DNA from 2 places in the Paenibacillus sp. MB22_1 genome. Region 1 is predicted to be linked to the other one. Evidence: riboswitches for the same ligand, from Rfam matches in the RefSeq annotation. Region 1 holds a riboswitch; the other holds the start of a gene.
What was found. Region 1 has a riboswitch for FMN ahead of ribD (bifunctional diaminohydroxyphosphoribosylaminopyrimidine deaminase/5-amino-6-(5-phosphoribosylamino)uracil reductase RibD). Riboswitches for the same ligand answer to the same signal wherever they lie in the genome.

Region 1 (10,746 bases):
GTGCCACGAAATCTCCTTCATTCTCCCGGTCTTCGTCGTCGACGACGATAATGACCTTTCCCCGCATCAGTTCGTAAATCGCTTCTTCGACCCGGTCTAATACAATGTCACTCATCACTTTCCCCTCCTTAAAGTAAATGTTGATCGTCTGATGTAACAGAACTCTGAGACGTTATTCCTCAACACATTGGGCGATTTGCACTGCTAACGGAACTAGGAGGTCTTATTTAGCGCAGAGCTCTCCGTTCCGTTAAAATCAAATTTAAACGAACCCGTTCGCAGCCAGAAACGGGAGGTTGATTCCCGACTCGCCGCCGCTCGCTTCTTCCGTATCCTGACCGCCTCTGCCGTACTTGAGGAGATGATCCACGTATTTTCCAAGCACATCGCATTCCAGATTCACCGTATCTCCCGCCCGCTTGAAGGCGAGCACCGTCTCGGCTAACGTATGCGGGATGATGGATACCGTAAACGTCCCGCCTTCCGCTTCGACCACCGTTAAGCTGATCCCGTCTACAGCGATGGAGCCTTTAGGAATAATGTATTTGAATAAGGAAGGCTTACTTGGACGAATTTCAAACACGACCGCATTCTGATCCTGGCTCGTTCCAACAATGGTGCCGACTCCGTCGACATGTCCCTGTACGATATGTCCGCCGAACCGTCCATTCGCCGCCATGGCCCGCTCCAGATTCACACGGCTGCCTGGTTTCAAATCCTTTAGATTCGTGTTGCGGAACGTCTGCGGCATCACGTCTACCGTAAAGGAGGAAGCGTCAAACGAGGTGGCTGTCAAGCAGACTCCGTTCACCGAAATGCTGTCACCTAGCTTGATGCCTTCCGTCACAACCTTCGCCGAAATGTTCAGAATCATCGCTTCCCCTTTGCGGCTGATCGATTTCATCGTGCCGATTTCTTCCACAAGTCCTGTAAACATTAGTGATCTCCCTCCTTCACCTGCGCCCAGACCGGTACTCCCCGGATGCACACATTATCCCCGATTTGTTCGACTTCCATGTCGCGCAAGGTCACCGCATCCCGCATTAGATCATACCCGGCAAAGCTAAAGCTCGAGGGCGCTTCAGCTCCTCCGATCAGCTTGGGAGCAAGGAAAAGCACGATCTCATCCACCAGCTGCTGCTCCAATAGCGAACCGTTTAGACGTCCGCCTCCTTCTACGAGTACAGAAGAAATCCCTCGCTGTCCGAGTTGAACGAGCGCGTTCCGTAGATCAACCTGCGGACCGCTGCCGCAGCGGAGAACTTCCGCCCCAAGGTGGATGAGGCGTGCTGCCTTGTCTGGATCAGCCTGTTCCGTCGTCACAATCCATGTGGGAGCTTGCCCATCCCGAAGGACTTGTGCCGTCTCTGGAATGCGGAGCGTCGAATCCGCGATGATGCGAATGGGCGACAATCCCGGAACGGATAACCGGGTAGTCAGCTGCGGATCATCCGCGAGGATCGTCGAGGCGCCTACCATAATGGCCTGATGGCGATGCCGCATCGTATGGACGATTTCTCTTGCTCCCTCGTTGGAGATCCACTTGCTGTCCCCCGTCCGACTCGCCAGCTTCCCATCCAGCGTGCTGGCGGATTTGATCGTCACATACGGCATGCCGGTCGTGATGAACTTAATAAAGCGACGATTCAGCTTCAAAGCCCGTTCACGCAGCACACCAACTTCCACCTCAATCCCGTCGGCGCGAAGCAGCTCAATGCCTTTGCCGGCGACCAGCGGATTTGGATCTTCGCAGGCAACTACGACGCGCTGCACCTTCTCGTGAATCAAGCGCTCTGCGCAAGGCGGCGTTAACCCGTGATGGCTGCAGGGCTCCAAGGTGACATAAACGGTGCTGCCTTCTGCCTGGGAACCGGCCATGTTCAGGGCATGCACCTCGGCATGCGGAGTTCCCCGCTTCAAGTGCGTACCCAGCCCAACCAATGCCCCGTCCTTCACGACAACGGCACCAACGACCGGATTGGTCCCGGTTTGTCCCTGCGCGCGCTCCGCCATGTCCAGCGCTAGAGCCATGTAATATTCGTCGTCAATCACCTTCATCCGCGGTCCTCCTTACACCAATCCGTGAAGCGAAGAATACAAAAACAACCCTGCCGCAATCCGGCAGGGTTGAAATGAGAGTGGTTTTACGCATATCAAAAAGAGCACCTTCGTCTCCTCCCTGTCGCCACGACACGATCTGAGATCGTACAAGACGACAATGGACCAAAACGAAAGCTTGGCAACGTCAAGACTCTTCACCATCGTATATATGTGAAAAATAGAACTTGATCGTTTGAAGCTCTTTAGGTATGAACACCTTCGCAAATAAAATAACGTACGTGCTCTCGCGTTTTCCTTCTCCCATCCAGACTATACTGTCGGTCCCGGAATCTCACCGGCTCAGCCGCATGCTTACGTAAGCGCTGCGGGTCACGGACTTGTGCTTCATCGAACGAGCGTCCAATGAGCCATCACCGTCGGTAGGGAATTTCACCCTGCCCCGAAGGATTGCCAAATATTAAATTTGCATGACTGCAAGACGAATGTTAGCACTAATTTTGCAAAAAATCAAGCACACCTGTCACAACGCCAGCGAACCTCCACCTAGCGGGTACTTGCAGATGTGCATAAAAACCGGCCTAAAGAGCTAACCTTAAGAACGATATCGTATGACAAATTCAATTCTCAGGAGGAATGAACGTGGCAAAACCGGATAATCGCTCCGACAATGTGGAAAAGCTGCAACGGAGCATCCAAAACACGATTAAGAATTTCCGTGAAGGACAAGATTACCTCAGCGAACATGCTGACGAAATCTCCCCTCAGGAGAAGAAGCAAATCGAGGAGAAGAACGAGAAACGACTGCACGCTATCGAAGGCTTACGCGAAGAGATCAAAGACGAAGCCGCTCACCAAAGAAAATCTTAATTCAATGAAAAGGGGCTCCGCCGCCAAGACCAACTTGGATTTGCGGGGCCCTCTTACTTACTGGCTGATTAAGCTTCGTCCCAAACGGTAACTTCCTTCATTTTATCCCCAGGACGAATTTGGTCCACGTATTCCATACCCGAAATCACTTTACCGAAAACGGTATGCACTCCGTTCAAATGCGGCTGCGGCTCATAGACGATAAAGAACTGGCTGCCGCCTGTATCCTTGCCGGCATGGGCCATCGACAATACCCCGCGCTCATGCTTGGTCACGTTGGTATCTGTTTCGCATTTGATCGTATAGCCCGGACCGCCCGTACCATTGCCGATCGGACAACCTCCTTGCGCGACAAAACCCGGAATCACGCGATGAAACGTAAGTCCGTTATAAAATCCGGAGTTGGCCAGCTTCTCAAAGTTCGCGACCGTTCCAGGAGCTTCCTCGGGCAGGAACTGAATTTCGACTTCTCCGCCTTTTTCCAAAACGATTTTACCTTTTTTCATATCAATGTACACACCCTTCTATATGAACGTCTGGGACAAACCTCTTACAGTTTACTAGAAAATCCGCGTACAAGCAAAACAAGGCCAAACAGGGAACGAATACACGCTCCCTCTTAGGCCTTGTTGCTTCAATCGCTCCTGCCTATTTCAGCGATGGCTGCTTCGCGATCCGTTCTGGAATCACGTCACATGCGACCAGATCCTGCAACGACTCGCGCTTCACGACAAGATCGCTGCGGCCGTCTTGCACGAACACGACCGCCGGACGACGGATCCGGTTGTAGTTGCTGGCCATCGCGTAGTTGTACGCACCGGTGCAGGATACGGCGAGCAGATCGCCGCTGTTCACCTTCGGCAGCTCTACGTCCCAAATCAACATATCGCCGCTTTCGCAGCATTTACCGGCAATCGACACGATCTCTTCATTGGCATCGTTGGCGCGGTTGGCCAGCATCGCCTCATATTTCGACCCGTACAGCGCCGGACGTGGGTTGTCCGTCATTCCGCCATCAACGGCCACGTATTTACGTACGCCAGGGATATCCTTGCTTGTACCTACCGTATACAGCGTCGTGCCAGCATCACCTACGATGCTCCGGCCCGGTTCAACCCAGATTTCCGGAAGCTGCGGATAATCAGCGAACTCCCGTTTCACTGCATCCGTAATCGCTCCAACATAATCGGACACCTTCAGCGGTGTGTCGCCTTCCGTATAACGAATGCCAAAGCCGCCGCCCAGGTTAACCACCTTGAAGATCACACCAAGCTGATCCTTCACCTGCATAGCAAAAGCCGCGACGCGCTCAACCGCCAACTGGAACCCTTCCACTTCAAAAATTTGCGAGCCGATATGCGAATGCACGCCAAGCAAATGCAGATTCAGGCTGCGGTTGGCCAAATCAACGGCTTCCAACGCCGAACCGTTGCCGATATCAAACCCGAACTTCGAGTCCGTCTGACCGGTTGAAATATATTCATGCGTATGGGCTTCCACCCCTGGTGTTACGCGCAGCAGGACATTGACCGTAACGCCTTTCTCGGCGGCAAGCGCCTGCAGCATGTGCAGCTCCGTAAAGTTGTCCGCTACGAAACAGCCAATCCCGGCGGAAATCGCCATTTCCAATTCATCTGGCGTCTTGTTGTTGCCATGAAAATGGATTCGCTGCGCAGGAAATCCCGCTTGAAGGGCCGTATACAATTCACCTTCGGAGACAACATCCAGGGACAAGCCCTCCTCCTCGGCCAGCCGGCACATCGCCATGACGCAGAATGCTTTGCTGGCATAGGCGACCTGGAAAGACAGCCCCGATGCCCGGAAAGCACCCATATATTCACGGCATCTTTGCCGCACAAGGGCTTCATCTACGATATACAGCGGCGTTCCGTAGGTTTGCTTCAGCTCGACCGTATCGCAGCCGCCGATTTCGAGATGGCCTTTTGCATTAATTTTGCTGGTACCGTGTAAATACATCTATGCAGTCCTCCACTTTCACAATTTTACACCAGTATAGCAAACAACCGGGAAACTGAAAAATGGATTTTTCGGAATATCATTTGTGTTATTTGTTAAACAAGCCTAAGCCTCACTTTTTGCCCGGCATTCGCGTGTTGTCGCGCGGTTTGTTGGAGGACGGTCTCTGCTTGGATGTCATGACCGGAACGCGGAATAATACCCCGGCCATCGCCTTTGCATTAAAAGGTATGAACGGCCACAAGTAAGACGAATTATTCGAGCGGCGCAGGGTCAGCAAAACGATAAATGTGGTGATCCCGACAATCAGCCCGCCGGCGCCGAAAATCGCCACGGCCACAAGCAAAGCGAGCCGCACGACGCGATTGGCCAGTCCCAACTCATAGCTCGGCGTTGCAAACATCCCGACGGCCGCTACCGCCATATAAAGGACAACCTCGTTGACGAACAGCCCCGTCTGGACGGCGATATCACCGATCAGGATCGCAGCGATCAAGCCCATCGCTGATGCCAGCGGCGTCGGCGTGTGCACAGCCGCCATCCGCATCAGATCGACGCCGAACTCGACTAACAGGAATTGGGCGATGAGAGGGATTTTGCCCTGCTCCTGAGGCCCGATAAAGGCAAGCCCCGCCGGCTTGAACTCCGGATGAACGACGATCAGCAGCCAAATTGGCAGCAGGAAGAGCGAGGCGAAAATCCCAAAGAAGCGGATCCAACGCAGGTAAGTCCCCATGAATGGGGTCTGCCGGTTCTCCTCCGCATGCTGGCATAGATCAAAAAAGGTCGTCGGCAATATCATCACGCTGGGCGATGTATCCACAAACACGACAACCCGTCCTTCGAGCAAATGCGAAGCAACGACGTCCGGACGTTCCGAGTAGCGTACCAACGGATACGGATTCCATCCTCGGTGAATGATCGCTTCCTCCAACTGCTTATCCGCCAGAGGTATCCCGTCGATGTTAACGGCTTTGATTTTCTCACGGATCGAATCGACTTGGGTCTTATCCACGATATCATCGATGTAGGCGATACAGACATCGGTGCGGGTCCGACGGCCAACGCTGACCATCTCCAGCTTCAGTCCTGGGTCACGAAGCCGGCGGCGGACCAAGGTAATGTTGGTCACCAAGGTCTCCGTGAATCCGTCCCGCGAACCGCGGACGACGCGCTCGAGCGAAGGTTCCTCTGGGCTGCGCGTCGGGTACAACCGGGTATCCATGATCAGCGCGGTTTGCTCGCCTTCGATAAACAGCGTGCTCATGCCGGTTAACGTTTTATTGATGGCGTCGCTCAGCTTCTCCGTTTTTTCCACCTGAATATGAGGAATATAGAGCTCGAAGAAGGATCGAAGCGCTCCGGTCGTTAAATTTTCCGGCGTCAAATACGTCAGCCGTTTAATGATCTCCTGCATGACGTCGGTTCTCGCAAACCCATTGATGAAGAACAGGCAGGTGCGTTTGCCGCCGAAGGTCATGTCGCGGAACACAACGTCAAAGCTCTCTCCCGCTCCGATGACTTCCTTCAGCGTATGTTTCGTTGTCGTCAGACTGCGGCTGATCGCATCGCTTTGCTGCCAATAGATGATCGACTCCTCAACGTTATCGGACCGCTCCGCTTCGCGTTTCCGTCTGATCGCTTCCTCTTCCGGATAATTCTCCTGCAGAAAATTTTCTTCTTCCTCAGGCACGAAGTCCGGGATCGCCTGCGGCTGATCCATTCCGTCCTGCATCGTTTCCTGCGTATCCTGCTCCATCCACATTTACCTCCGTTTCTTCAAATCACGGTCTGTAAATAAACCACTCAAACAGGGAGCCCGCCATTTTGCCAAACACCATCGCGAGCAAGAAGCCAAACAGATATCGCTGCATATGCAGCCTCTTGGCTAATATGGGAAGTACGTTCAGCACCTCGGTCAAAGCCGCCGCCAGCATCCCCACGAAAACGCCGTTAAACAAACCGACGATGCCGGTAATCAGCCATGGCCCGGCCACCTTCCAGTTCCAGAAGTCCGCTACCGTGCCAATCACCGCTCCGGCGATCATCGCCCCTTCATACCAATGCACCTTATCGTAGGAATTTGTCACCTGGGCCAGGCGCGGAATCATGTCGAGCACGATAAATAAGGCGATCACGCCTCCGCCAATAGCAATGCCGCCGGCCAGGCCAAGGAAGATCGCCAACCCCGCAGCAACAGGTGACATCAGCTTCGCTTCGCCGCTGAATCGGCGCGGTGCATTTTTTTGTACTCTTCAGCAACGACGTATTGGTTCAGGTTCTCCTGGTAGAGGAACATTTCAACTTCGAGCGGGGTGGGTTCCTCGTTCCATTTTTTCTTAAACAAATGATTAAAGAATACGATCATCCCAAAACCGATACCTACGGAATAGGCCCCTTGAAATAGATAAGGATGCTCGTCCTTCTCCCCCGTGATCATCTCCACGATCCGGACCTGAACCTCGGGCATGCTGACGTCGGCGTGAAAGTTCATGATGGTCAAGGCCGCTCCAAAGAAGAGCAACAGCCATACTAAGGCAAACAGCAGCAGAGACGGCTTCTTCTCGGCTCTGATCATTTCCACGAGTACATGGGGCTCGCCAAGCAGCTCAATCCGCAGCCCGGGAAACCTCGCTTGGATCGCGGAAATGACCTGCAGCGTATCAATCACGATCAGATTCCCGTCACGTTGCTCCGGCCGGACCAACTCCAGCTCCAGCAGCTTGCCCTCCAGCTCCGGCTCTGCCAGCATACGGGCTACGTCCCGCAGCCGGATCGGCACCCCGGCGGGAAGTCCGACCTGCTTGCGCAGACGCAAATAGACGATGGACGCGGACTCATTCTCCATGCTGACCACCCTTCCACTAGCGTATTGCCCATAGTATGCCAAGCGAGGGGGGGCTTTACTCTTACTCTTGCACGCAAAAAAAAGCATGGGACGATGCTTACGCATCCGCTCCCATGCTTGATTCGATTGAGCTCTTCTGGGATTACAGCGATGCTGCCGTATCCAGAGCCACTTCCATCATTTGCTTAAACGTCGTTTGCCGTTCCTCCGCCGACGTCTCCTCGCCAGTCAGCAGATGGTCGCTGACGGTCAGAATCGTCAACGCCTTCACGCCGTATTTGGCGGCCAGGGTATAGAGGGCGGTGGTTTCCATTTCGACTCCCAGCACGCCGTATTTCATCAGCAGCTGGGTCACACTCGTATCGTCGCGATAGAACATGTCCGAGCTGAAAATGTTGCCGACATGCAGCTTCAGCCCTTTTTCCACGCCGCGCTCATAAGCCGCCTTCAGCAACTCAAAGTTAGCGATCGGCGCAAAATCGTACCCGCTGAAGACATGGCGGTTCATGCTGGAATCGGTACAGGAAGCTTGAGCCAAAATAACGTCTCGTACGTGCACATGCGGCTGCATGCCGCCGCAAGTCCCCACACGGATCAGATTTTGGACACCGTACTCCTTCAACAGCTCATTCACATAGATCGAAATCGACGGGATGCCCATACCGGTACCCTGTACCGAAATCCGTTTCCCTTGATACGTTCCGGTAAAGCCAAGCATGCCGCGCACTTCGTTATAACAGATGACGTCGCTCAAATACGTCTCGGCGATAAATTTAGCCCGGAGCGGATCTCCAGGCAGCAGGATCGTTTCGGCAATTTCTCCCGGTTTCGCTGCGATATGTACACTCATGTTCTGGTATCTCCCTTGCTTCCAATTTTGGTATTGATATCAACGCTCTTTATTATATAGGATGCGACAACCATCGTACATGGATGCAATCACCGCAGAACCGTATTGATGCATTGATGCACCTGCCTCACGATGCACATTTTTTCGCCGCTTCCCTCTCCTTCCCCCTATAATAGGGTTGACTGGTTATTCTAGGATTGGGCGAAGTCGGGTAACTTAAGAACAAAGGAGGGAACCGCTTGAAACCTCATCTTAAAGATTATTTGGACCTGGGCGTATCCATGGTTAGAACCGGCGTGTTAGGTTACGGTGGCGGACCTTCCGTCATCCCCTTGATCCGGCACGATGCCGTCAAGCGTTATCAGTGGCTTGGCGATGAAGAGTTTGGCGAAATTCTCGCCATCGCCAACGCCTTGCCCGGCCCCATCGCAACGAAGATGGCCGCCTACCTGGGCTATAAGCGTAGAGGGGTTCTGGGAGCGTTCTATGCTGTGATCATGCACATCTTCCCCAGTGTCCTGGCGATGCTCCTGCTGCTCTCAGCTGTGAATCTTCTAGCTGGGTCTCGCGTCGTGAAAGGGATGATCGCGGCTGTCTCGCCTGTGATCGCCGTTATGCTCGGAGTCATGGCTTATGAATTTGCGAAAAAAGGAATCAAAGGGCTCGGCGTCATCTCCGGTATCCTGTTCATGCTCCTGGCCCTATTGCTGCTGGTGGTCTTGCAAGTTCATCCAGCGCTCGTGATTGTGCTGTTCCTTGGCTACGGTGCCGTACATTACCGAGCGATGGCGCGCTTCCGCAGCAAGCGTAAGCGACCGGACGGGGAAGGAGATGGCCCATGATCGATTGGCTGAACTTGCTGCTTGGCTTCCTGATCGCCAATTTGCTGGGCTATGGCGGAGGCCCCTCCTCCATTCCGTTAATGTACCAGGAGATCGTGCCCCACTATCATTGGCTGTCGGATGCGGAATTTTCCAATATGCTTGCCCTCGGCAACGCCTTACCAGGCCCCATCGCCACCAAAATCGCCGCCTACGTAGGCTTTGAGGTCGGCGGTTGGATCGGCCTTGGACTTGCGCTGCTGGGCACCGTGCTGCCCTCGGCGGCCGGCCTTATCCTGCTGCTCCGCCTGCTCGCCAAATACCGCCAGTCTAGCGTCGTCAAAGGGATGACCTTGCTGGTGCAGCCGGTGATCGCCATCATGATGGTCACCCTTACCTGGCGGATGGCCAAAGAGCCCTTAGACGATATCGGCATCTGGCAGACGCTGGCGATCGCTGCTATCGCGTTCTGGGCGATGGAGCGCCGCAAAATTCATCCTGCTCTTGTCATCGTGGCCGCGTTCATTTATGGCGGATTGGTGCTCCAGCATTACGTGTAAGCGCGACCTGCATAAATGCAAAAGCCCCTCGGTTCAGCGTGCCGTTTAAGGCAAATGCTGCCCGAAGGGCTTGCCAATTCATTGCGCGATCTGGTCGCGAATGCTCTGCAATATTTTTTTCTCGAGCCTGGACACCTGAACCTGGGATATCCCAAGCCGGGTCGCCACCTCCGATTGGGTCTGGTCGCGATAGTACCTTAGGTACACGATTAGACGCTCCCGGTCGGTTAAGCCGTCGATCGCTTCATGCAGCGCCAGCTTATCAAACCAGCGCTCCTGGGTCTCATCAGCGATTTGATCCATCAGCGTAATCGGATCGCCGTCATTTTCAAATACGGTTTCGTGAATGGATGCCGGCGGTTTGTTCGCCTCCTGGGCAAACACGACATCCTCGGGAGTAACTCCCAGCTCATCGGCAACTTCCTTCACGGTTGGAAGCCGGCCTAGCAGCTTGGACAGTTCATCCTTCTTCTTGCGAACCTTGTTCGCCATCTCCTTCAACGAACGGCTGACCTTCAGCGTCCCGTCATCGCGCAGGAAACGCTGAATTTCCCCGATGATCATCGGCACCGCATACGTAGAAAACTTCACATCATAGCTGAGATCAAACTTGTCCACCGACTTCAGCAGGCCGATACAGCCGATTTGAAACAAATCCTCGGGTTCGTATCCCCGATTCATAAACCGCTGCACGACGGACCAGACAAGTCGAATGTTGCAGTTCACCAGCCGGTCTCTGGCAGCGTTGTCCCCGGATTGACT
Region 2 (10,746 bases), on a different contig from region 1:
AGCTATTATTGGGTTCGGCCTGGGGACAGCTTATGGTCGATCGCCCAGCGATTTGGATTAAGTTATCAAGAGTTAGCCCGCGTTAACGCCATTAGCGTAGAGCGCCCCCTTTCGATCGGGTTTCGGCTGTACATTCCGCCGCGGCCGCGAAGAAGCGCTGAATTTAACGCTTATGTAGAACCGCGCGGCGGAACGGTTTCTCCGGCGCTGGAGGAAAGTGCGCGGGAAGCAGCGCAGCACCTGACATACCTGGCTCCGTTTAGCTTCTTAGCGCAACGGGACGGATCGCTTCGAGAGCCTCCGCTAAATCAATTTCCGGAAATTGCCCGGGCGAACCGGGTCGTGCTGATGATGGTGATCACGAATCAGGAGAATGATCAGTTCAGCGACGAGCTTGGCCGGATCTTACTCAACGATATCCCGATTCAAGATCGTTTTTTGGACAACATCGTCACGACAGCAAACAAATACGGATTTCGCGACATCCACTTTGATTTCGAGTATTTGCGGCCCGAAGACCGGGAGGCATACAACGCTTTTTTGCGTAAAGCCAAAGCGCGGTTCGCGGAGCAGGGCTGGCTGATGTCGACGGCTTTGGCGCCCAAGACCAGTGCCGGTCAGCAAGGCAAATGGTATGAAGGACATGATTACCGGGCCCACGGTGAAATTGCCGATTTTGTCGTGATCATGACCTATGAATGGGGCTACAGCGGTGGACCGGCCCAGGCGGTGTCGCCTATTGGTCCAGTCCGCCGGGTTCTTGAATATGCGCTGACGGAAATGCCAGGCTCCAAAATCATGATGGGGCAAAACTTATATGGGTACGACTGGACGTTGCCATTTGTGCCGGGAAGCACCGCACGGGCGATTAGTCCGCAGCAGGCGATCCAAATTGCCGCGCGGCATGGAGTCGCCATTCAATACAGCGAGCGGGATCAGGCACCGTTCTTCCATTATTGGGATGCGGAAGGAAGGGAACATGAAGTCTGGTTCGAGGACGCCCGCTCGATCCAAGCCAAGTTTAACCTGATCAAGGAGCTGGGGCTGCGCGGGATGAGTTATTGGAAGCTGGGTTTAAGTTTTCCGCAAAATTGGCTGCTGCTCGAAGACAATTTCGAGGTGGTCAAGCGGGGATAAAGATGAATTGTTGGGACATGATCAGGCTTTGTGATTTTTGCAACAGAGTCGCTTGACAACCTGCGTTATGATAGAAACAACTTAAGTAATCCAAAATTAAATGAATAGAGATCTTCGGGGTAGGGTGAAATTCCCGACCGGCGGTGAGGTTTCGGCAAGAGGGAACCGCAGCCCGCGACTCGCAGATGGCCTTCACGGCCCGAAGCGACTGACTTGGTGAGAATCCAAGGCCGACGGTAAAGTCCGGATGGGAGGAGATCAATGAAGCTGAAGTTTGAATCAGGGACCTGCCATGGTCGCCTGCCAAGCTTATTTGGTCAGCCCCCGCAAAGCCTTTAGGAAGGTCGATGCGGGGGTTTTCTACGTAGACCCTCTATTCAAGAAGGGGACAGACACCATGGAGAAAGTCAAAGTAAGCAGTGGTATCCAAATTTCTGCTGGATTGAATGCAGGGGCACTTACGGGCGCATCCGGTCAGATTCAGCACTCGCCCAGAACGGCTCAAGCACGCAAATCGCGCAGCGGTTTCTGGCTTGTCGTGTTGGGTGCAGCATTGTGGGGCGTAGACCCGTTGTTTCGGGTGATCCTGCTGAAGTCGCTGACCTCGGCGCAAATCGTATTGATTGAGCATCTGATTATCGCGCTTTTTGCCATACCGGTCTTATGGAAAAACCGCACCGAGCTTAAAGGGCTTGGTTGGCGTCAAGGGGGCGCGCTGCTATTTATTTCGTGGGGCGGTTCGGCCATCGCCACGATTCTGTTTACGTTGGCCTTGTCAAGCGGTGACCTGAATGCAGTCCTGCTGCTGCAAAAAATGCAGCCGCTGTTTGCCATCCTGCTGGCCGGATTGCTGCTTAAAGAGAAGCTGCCGCGCCACTTTTTCGGATATCTGCTGATCGCGTTGCTTGGAACGTATTTGCTGACCTTCGGGTTTACGATGCCGATTGGGCATTGGAGCGATTTTGTGCAGATCGGCAGCCTGTTGTCGCTAGGCGCTGCCGCATTGTGGGGCGGATCCACGGTGATGGGCCGGTTGATGGTAGGGACGATGAAATATGAGACGGTGACATCGTTGCGGTTTATTTTGGCACTGCCGCTGCTGCTGGCTATCACTTGGAATGAAGGGGCCGCCTGGAGCCTGCCGACCGGCACCTCGCAAATCGCCGCATTTTCCCTCAATATGCTTGGACAAGCGTTGTTGCCGGGGCTGCTAAGCCTGCTCGTCTATTATAAAGGGCTGACAACAACCAAAGCGTCGGTCGCCACTCTGGCGGAGCTGAGCTTCCCAATGGTTGGCGTTCTGATCAACTGGATTGCGTTCCAGCAGTTGATTACAGTAGCCCAGGCATGTGGATTCGTGCTGATTTGGGGCACGTTATTCCTGATCTCCCGTCAGGGAGATACCAACCAATAATCCAGCAAGTCGATGAAAAAGCGGGATTTCCTCCTGTCCCACAGGATGGAAATCCTCGCTTTTTTTTCATTCTCCACACCCCTCTTTGGTAAAATTTGTTATGTGATAATAAAAAGTATCAAAAAAGGATGAAGATCATTTGGCGGGATGGAGACGGTGGAAAGTTTCATGTTGGATTTCCAAAGAATCGGCGGGCCTTCATGCACCATACGCGGGAGACATTGCGGCAATGCTGGAAGGAGGGGATTCCCGCCTCGTTTATTTTGATCGATGTCGACCACTGTAAGACGATTAACGACTCCTTTGGCCATCATATCGGAAACGAGCTGCTGCAGGAATTCGCCGGGAAGGTCCATCCTCGACTGCGGGAGGGGGATTTGTTTGGCGCTAGAGTGAAAGGCTGGGCGGGGCCCAGCCCCTCCTCATCAAACCGTACGTGAGGTTTTCCCTCATACGGCTTTCCGATGTTCGTCATCATGAGCATGCAGATTACAAGAGCGTTTTAAGTCCATATTGAATAGACAAAGACTTCACTTCGCGCAGCGAACTCAACCATCGTCTGCGTTTGTGTTTCTTAGCATACCACTTCGCAAACCGCTGCCGGATATACCAATCCAACTTCGCCATCTTCCTCTGGCTGTAAGCTGTGTAGTAGTAATTGCGCCAGCCTTGAATCTTTGGATTCAGGTACTCCACGTGCTCTTCGAAACTCAGGCGTCGCATACCTGGCGGAGCTAATCGCTCTTTTACCCCTTCCCGTATTCGCTCTTCCGCCTTCCGGCACAACCACTGCTGGGTTGTGTAGTACACTTGGCCTTTGGATGTTTCGGCCTTCGTCTTTCGATGATGCATGCCCAGAAAATCGAAGCCTTCTTCCCCAGTCCAAAGTCCAACGATGCGCGTTTTCGTGGGGTGCAGGGTTAATTCCAGGCGTTCCATAATCGCTCGTATGAGTTCATAGGCCCGCTGTGCGTCCTTCTTCGTCTTGCAGATGATCACCAGATCATCTGCATAACGCGTCAGTTCCCCAAGCTTACCGCCATGTCGTTCCCACAGAAGATCAAAGTAATTCAGGTAGATGTTCGCCAGCAGTGGTGAGATCACTCCCCCTTGCGGTGTACCCAAGTCTGAGCGTCGGATGTTTCCTTCTTCCATCACTCCCGCACCTAACCACTTCCTCACCAACTTCAAGATTCGCCTGTCACTGATCCGCATTTCGATCAGCTTCATCAGTTTCTCCTGATTGATGTTGTCGAAGTAGCCTTGGATGTCGACGTCGACCACCCAATTTCCTTTGCGGTTGCATGCTTTCCGGATTCGCTCCAACGCCTGTTTCGCGCTCCGCTTAGGCCGAAAACCGAAAGACGTGTCCTGAAAATCCGCCTCGAAAATGGGTTCCATGACGAGTTTGGTCGCCATCTGGATGACGCGGTCTCTCACCGTCGGGATCCCCAGCGGTCGCAGTTTGCCATCTTTCTTCGGGATGTAGTGGCGTCTAACGGGTTGTGGATGGTACTTCCCTTCTTTCAGTAGCCGTTGACATTCAAGCACAAAACGCATTTCTCCCTGTTTCTCGATGTCTGCCAACGTCTCTCCATCCACTCCTGCCGAGCCCTCGTTGGCTCGTACCCTTCGCCACGCTTCCCATAAGATGTCTACCCGATAGACCTTGTCGTACAGCGCGTGAAATCTTCGCTTCTTGTTCTCCTTGGCCGCATGACCGAGTTTCCCTTGGAGTTCTTGAACGTTTTCCTCTGGTGTTGTTAGCCGTTTGGCATTCACTGACTCGTACCTCCTCAAGAAACTTGAACAAAGCAGGGCTCCTTCCCTCCCGCAGGTTGTGTTGTCCTGCGTTCCACGGTACTATGAGCCCCTCGGACTCCCTTCCTGCAGACCGTTCACTTCACCTCTGGGGCTTATAGAAGGCCTCTTTACGGTTTCTGCAACCGTGCAGGGGAGGGCCTCCCCAGTTCACTGCATCCTCTTTCATACCATGCCGTTCCCTCTACGCCGGAGGATTCTTCACTGCCGCTCCAAGTTCTAGGCAGCTTCCATGGCCTTCGTCCATGTACGCGGGACTCGGCTTCCTCTTTTCCCTCTTGCGAGGCCTTTTTGACGACGCGGCAGGATTCACTTTCATGTTACGGCCTGGTATGTTGCTCGCCCTGCCTCTGACAGGTACTTTCGTCGATACGCTTCTACGTACAGATTTCGCCATACGTAGGTATCCTAGCTACGCGGGGGCTTGGCCCTTCCCGCGACCGGACTTTCACCGGCTAGAAGATGCGTGCTTAGCTGGGCACGCCATAACAGCGAAAGGCCGGGCCCATTAGGGCCCGGCTTTTGAAGATTTCAGAAAGTATAAACTTCGGGGCACTGGCATCCTGATATCGCAAGAAAAACTTCCGCTAAACGCGGTCTGTCTACTTTGAATGTACGTCGACAGACGTTTTTCTTAAGATTTCAGAAAGTATAAACTTCGGGGCACTGGCATCCTGATATCGCAAGAAAAACTTCCGCTAAACGCGGTCTGTCTACTTTGAATGTACGTCGACAGACGTTTTTCTTATGTTGCAGGCGGGTTTATTTCTCGTCCAGCCACAAAATCGCTGTTACACCGCGCGGATAATACCGGCTGCCGCAGATCACGCCGGCCATCATCTGGTCGCTCCAGCTCCAGTAGGCGTTCTTCTCGGAAGTCAACCAGGCCACATGCGCCGCATCGGCTGCTTGCCCTCGTTCGTCCCAAGGGAGGCCGAGGATCCGGCGGGCGATGAACTGGCAGAGATAAATTTTGCTGAGCCAGGAGTTGTTGCTCGTCGAGGACAGCTTCCAGCCACCGTCCTCGAACAGGCAGATCCCCGGCTGCAGCACCGTGTTCAGATGCGTGGAGAGCGCTGCGATATATGCGCCGAACCGACCGTTTGGATCCAGCGCTTCCTCGCAGCCGGTGTAAAGCGGGAAGATGAGCCCCTCGATCGCAGGAATGATCTTGGAGTCATTGTTCTCTTGAATGACGGCCGGAATGTAACCGCCTGGCAACAGGTGCGAGGTAATCGTGCCTGCGCACAGCTCGGCTTGTTGTCCGGCCAGCGCAGCCGCCGTTTCGCGGCTGTTGTCGCGAAGCAGCTTCTCCATTGCGACGTACGCCGCCCAGCTCTTGCCGGCCAAATAGATGTTGTTCCGCGCTTGCCCCAGCGAGACATCCAGGCTGTCATAGGTGGTAATCTCCGCTCCGCCCATCGTTCGGGAGCTGTCGAGGCCCATGATGCCGGTACGCTGGGACGGGTCAGGATGGTCGCGGTTCACCATGCTTTCCAGACATTGCTCTAGGATCGGCAGGTTGCGGTCCAACCATTCGCGGTCGTTCGTTTGATGCACGTAAACGGTGGCGCTTAGCACCCAGTTGACGAGCTGCTCATGAGTCATGTGAGAGAAGCAGTCATCGATCGCATGCAGCTCATAAGACGAATAGCCGGGACGGGAGAACGAGTTAGCCACGCCCATGTCATGCGTGAAGCTGATGCCGCCAGGATATTCGGTCGGATCCCCGGGAATCCGCACCGTATCCCGATAGCTGTAGCGGCTGGTGTAAAGGTCGAGTTCGTTTTTGACCGTCCATGGATTCATTTTTAGCTCGTAAAACAACTGGTCAACCAGCAAATCAAACGTATTCATCATCCGGTATTCGCCTTCATTGACGATCCAGAGCGGTTTGCCGTCATGCTCCAGCAGCTCAGTGGAACCGTAATAGCTGCGGATGGCATGCGCGAGCATAAACTTCTGGTCCTCGCTTAACTTGGCGTCGTTAACGAGCGCGTCCGCTTGGCGGGCGACCTCCAGCTTGCGGTCGAATTGTGCTAACGCATATTCAGCCACTTCTTCGATGTTCGCGAAATACCGCGTATAGTAGTAGGACGCATCCATCCCGGTCGTGACGTAACCGGCACGGTAGAAGCAAAGCGCAAAGCGGTAGGTGGCTTTCTCGCCGGCCGGGGTATCCATAAGCAGCGCGCCCACCGGCCCAAGGCCAAACCGGAGGTTTTCCGGAACCTTTGGCTTAAGAATCGATTCCATCTTAAAAAATCCGGCGCTGGTAATCCGCGGATCGCTCGCCGCAATAGCGGTATGGCGGCCTTGGCCAATGCCGCAAATACGTCCGCCCGTCACGTCCTCCAAGCGGCGGATGGCGCTGACAGGGTCGTTGTTTTGCAGACCAAAGAAGGCTTTGCGCGTCGACGTTCCCCGGGTGTTGTCCACCGTGATCTCTGCAAGCACGGCCGGCATCAGCGCGAAACGCAGCTGCTCTTCCGTTGCCGTCTCGGGGTCAGGCACGCCTTCAAACGGAGAGATCAGGCGGAACGTCAAATCGCCGGCTTGCCATTCGTCAATCGCCGCACCAAACCGGCGGTCGATTTCGCTCCGGTTGTACGGGGTGATGAGATCGCTTTCTTTTTGCTGAACGGAATGCTGCTGGCTGGAGCCTGAACCGCTCTCCTCGGTCGTATAACGATCCCGCTCGTCCAGACCTTCGCCGAAGAACGGTAAAGCCCGGTAACGCTCTTGCCCATCATCCTGCAGTCCAATGTAGATGTTCTGTTTTGGCGGGCTGCCCAGCTCAAGGTCGAAGCCGCCGCTTTGGCCGGGATAACCTAGCGTAAAGCTGGCGAACGCTCCCATCGGGGAGTGATGCGCGTTAAAAAATATATTTTTACCCAAGTTAATTACCTCCTGTTCAATTCACAGCGGTTATGCTAGTTTGATTATAACAAGGCTTTGGAGGAACGCCCATGTCCAAACCGCCAATTGATTTATCCAAAACGTTCACGGTGGCGAGGCGGGGGAAAGCGATCATAGAAAAGCGGAGGGATAAGGGTGGCTAGAGAGCATCAGGTTACCGAGTATATGCTGCCAAATATGGATTCGACGTTTAAGCTCTTTGCCGCGCATTTGCGTACGGTAACGCCGGAGTGGTCGTATCCGCGCCACAGCCACCCGCTGTTTGAGGTGAACTTGCTGCTGGCAGGCAGCCAGGAGATGATCGTCGGCGGCAAACGTTATGTGCAGCAGCCCGGCGATTTCCTGCTGCTTCGCCCTGAAGACGTGCATGAAAGCCGGGCGCTGGGGACGGAGCCAATGACGTATTATTGCTTGCATTTTAACGTCGACGAGCCCGTGCTTCGCGAGCTGTTGTGCCGAGGCGAGACACCGCTTCACACCGCAGACGGGCCGCTGGCCCAAGTCATTCGGCCGAGCTTGGACAAGCTGATCGCGCTTACCTCGGACGGGTCAGGTGCGAAGCTGGCGGACAAGATGCGGGCGATGGCTGCGGTGTTCGAGCTGTTTGCCGGCCTGAGCGAAGGGCTGGCAGAGCAGGAGTCCGGCGCGCCGAGCAGCCGGATGAACCGGATCGCGGCGGAGATCGCCGCCGCGCTGGAGCGCAGCGTCGAGGAGCCGGAGACGGCCTGGAGCGCGTCAACGTTGGGGAACGCAAGCTCCGGCAGCAATGGCGCCGGCGGGGATGGCTCCCATGGCAGCATCACCGGCGGAAGGAGTTCCGGCAGTAGCGTCTCCCGTGGTAACGGCTCCCACGGTCGTCGATCCGTCGACGTTCTGGACGGGGACCGGTCGCGTGAGACCGTTGCGGCGGTTACCGCTGGACTTGGGTACAGCGCGTCCTCCTGCAATCGGATCTTCCGCAGCGTGTACGGGATGTCGCCGCGCCAGTATTTATCGGCGCTGAAGCTAAAGAAGGCCAAGCTGTTGCTGATGGAGCCGGAGCTATCGGTCGAAGCCGTCTCGATACGACTTGGCTACAAGGATATTGCCCATTTCAGCCGGCAGTTCAAACGCTGGACCGGCGAATCGCCCGGCAAATTCCGGAGCCGGTTTCATATTTAACTTTATATAGAAAGGGGTTGGCTGCTTTGACCATGGAAATTGAAAGCGCTGACTTACTCGCGTTGCCGCTCCGCAAGCGGATCGCCTTTTTTGGCGACAGCATCACGGAGAATGGGACGTATATCCGTAATTTGGAGGCTTTTTTCCTGAAGCATCTGCCGGAACGCCGGTTGGAGTGGATCAATTTGGGGGTAAGCAGCGAAACCGCGGCGGGAACCAGCGAAGCGGATCATCCGTTTCCCCGTCCCTGCGTGCACGAGCGTTTGGAGCGCGCCTTGGCGGAAGTGCAGCCGGATTGGGCGTTCATTTGCTACGGAATGAACGACGGCATCTACCATCCGTTTGGGGAGCAGCGTTTCGAGGCTTATCGCGACGGGGTGCGCCGGGCCGTTGAGCGGGTGCGCGGCGCGGGAGCCCGCGTCATCCTGATGACGCCGCCGCCGTTCGACGTTGCCTCGATCGGCGGGGAGGCAGTGCCGGAAGGCATGGACGACTACTCGTTTGAGCTTCCTTACATCGATTATAACGCTGTGTTGGATCGTTATGCGGCTTGGGTGCGCGAGTACGGCGAGGCGGAAGGGCTGACGGTGGTGGATCTCCGCGGGCCGCTTGGCGATTTGATTCGCGCGCGCCGCGAAGCGGACCCCGGCTATCGTTACGGGGACGGCATCCATCCGAACGAAGACGGACATTGGGTGATCGCACGGACGATCCTGAGCCGCGTCTTCCATCTGGAGCTGGAGCGGATGCCGTCTTGGGCGGACGGCGGCGACAGCGCGTTCATCCGGCTCGTCGGCGAGCGCCGGGCCGTGCTGAACGCGGCATGGCGGGAGCATGTCGGGCACACGAACCCGAACAAGATGGAGACGCCGCCGCTGGCGGAAGCGCTGCAGCAAGCCGAGGCGCTGCTGCCGGCGATCAGTCGGGCGGCCGCGGCGGAAGGCGGCGCGGAGAGCAAGGAGGTGCGCGAATGGGAAGGATTCACGCGCACCGACTTTTACTTCGGTGGCCGCGAATGCGTGGCGGTCGCTCCTCGGGAGGCCGCGCCCGGTCGGCCGTGGGTGTGGCGGAGCGAGTTCTTCGGCGCGTTCGCGGACGCCGATCTGGCCCTGCTCGAGCAAGGCTGGCATGTCGCCTATTGCCGACTGAGCCACCTCTACGGCTGCCCGTTCGCCGCCGGGCAGATGGAAGCCTTTCGCGCCGAGTTGGCCGCGAAATACGGGCTCGCCCCGAAGCCGGTGCTGTTCGGCTTCAGCCGGGGCGGCCTGTACGCGCTGCGTTACGCCGCGCTGTACCCGGATCGCGTCGCAGCGTTGTACCTCGACGCGCCGGTGGTGGACATCCGCAGCTGGCCGGGGGGCCAGGGTGCGGGTCGGGGCGCGCCGGAGGAGTGGCGCGACTGTCTGGCGGCGTACGGCATCGCCCAAGCCGCGTCTTCTCCGGCAGACGTCGCCCGCCTTGCCGGCGAGGAGACGGAGCGCCTGCTGGCGGGGCTGGACGCACCGGCCCGTGCCGGCGTGCCGGTGCTGCTCGTCTCCGGCGACGCCGACGTCGACGTGCCGTTCGACGAGAACGGCGCGGTGCTGGAGCGCGCCTACCAAGCCTATGGCGGCACGGTGACGACGATCCTCAAGCCGGGTGGGGGCCATCATCCCCACAGCTTGCCCGACGTCACGCCGATCGTGCAGTTTGCCCTTGCCGCGGTTACGAACCGCTAGCAGCAGCAACCGAGAACCGTCCGATGCGAATCGGGCGGTTTTTGCATACGAGGGACAGGAGGGGAGAAGGGCTTGCTTGCGCAAGTTGATCGACGGGGTAGGCGACGGGTTATTTGGTATGGAAGAAGAACCTATCGATTCCCGATACCGCCCGCCGCTTAAGGCACAAGTCATGAACTTCTACATTTGACCGTCAAACAAGCGATTATACTCGAAATTTCATACATATCTATGGCGTTAGGCGCCTATACAGACTAATTAGTTTCCCCTGAAAAAGTCAGGGTGTTTTGAGCATAATTAAAAGGAATTCAGCACCTCAAAATGGAAATTGTTATTGACGAGATAACAAAGTTCCACACCCCGAGGGAAGAATTCCTTTGCTATAGGAGTTCAACAGAAGCCCTCGGGAATCCTTCCAAGAGGTGAAGAAAATGTTGAAACTTCGAGACGAGCAATTGACCATCTGGGATGCCATTCTCCCGGAATCTGTTAGAAAGTTGCCGGTCGAGCTTGCAATCATAGATCAATTACTGGACGACGACCGTTTTCTTCAACCGTTTACTGAGTTGCACCCGA

Region 2: another riboswitch for FMN. It lies ahead of ACL02P_RS23040 (DMT family transporter); the one in region 1 lies ahead of ribD (bifunctional diaminohydroxyphosphoribosylaminopyrimidine deaminase/5-amino-6-(5-phosphoribosylamino)uracil reductase RibD).

What each region holds. Positions count from the first base shown of each region.
Region 1 covers NZ_JBLADV010000001.1:981,213-991,958, reverse strand. The annotation lists gene ACL02P_RS04495 (bifunctional 3,4-dihydroxy-2-butanone-4-phosphate synthase/GTP cyclohydrolase II) at 1-115, opposite strand, end outside; gene ribE (riboflavin synthase) at 263-937, opposite strand; gene ribD (bifunctional diaminohydroxyphosphoribosylaminopyrimidine deaminase/5-amino-6-(5-phosphoribosylamino)uracil reductase RibD) at 937-2,058, opposite strand; FMN riboswitch at 2,350-2,512, opposite strand; gene tlp (small acid-soluble spore protein Tlp) at 2,701-2,928, shown strand; gene ACL02P_RS04475 (peptidylprolyl isomerase) at 2,997-3,434, opposite strand; gene lysA (diaminopimelate decarboxylase) at 3,577-4,905, opposite strand; gene ACL02P_RS04465 (spore germination protein) at 5,018-6,640, opposite strand; gene ACL02P_RS04460 (stage V sporulation protein AB) at 6,690-7,112, opposite strand; gene ACL02P_RS04455 (stage V sporulation protein AA) at 7,112-7,753, opposite strand; gene deoD (purine-nucleoside phosphorylase) at 7,896-8,603, opposite strand; gene ACL02P_RS04445 (chromate transporter) at 8,843-9,445, shown strand; gene ACL02P_RS04440 (chromate transporter) at 9,442-9,984, shown strand; gene sigF (RNA polymerase sporulation sigma factor SigF) at 10,063-10,746, opposite strand, start outside.
Region 2 covers NZ_JBLADV010000002.1:2,477,698-2,488,443, forward strand. The annotation lists gene ACL02P_RS23035 (LysM peptidoglycan-binding domain-containing protein) at 1-1,137, shown strand, start outside; FMN riboswitch at 1,244-1,400, shown strand; gene ACL02P_RS23040 (DMT family transporter) at 1,535-2,551, shown strand; gene ACL02P_RS23045 (diguanylate cyclase) at 2,680-2,991, shown strand; gene ltrA (group II intron reverse transcriptase/maturase) at 3,041-4,333, opposite strand; gene ACL02P_RS23055 (glycoside hydrolase family 52 protein) at 5,135-7,270, opposite strand; gene ACL02P_RS23060 (AraC family transcriptional regulator) at 7,427-8,452, shown strand; gene ACL02P_RS23065 (alpha/beta fold hydrolase) at 8,485-10,170, shown strand; gene ACL02P_RS23070 (ISNCY family transposase) at 10,602-10,746, shown strand, end outside.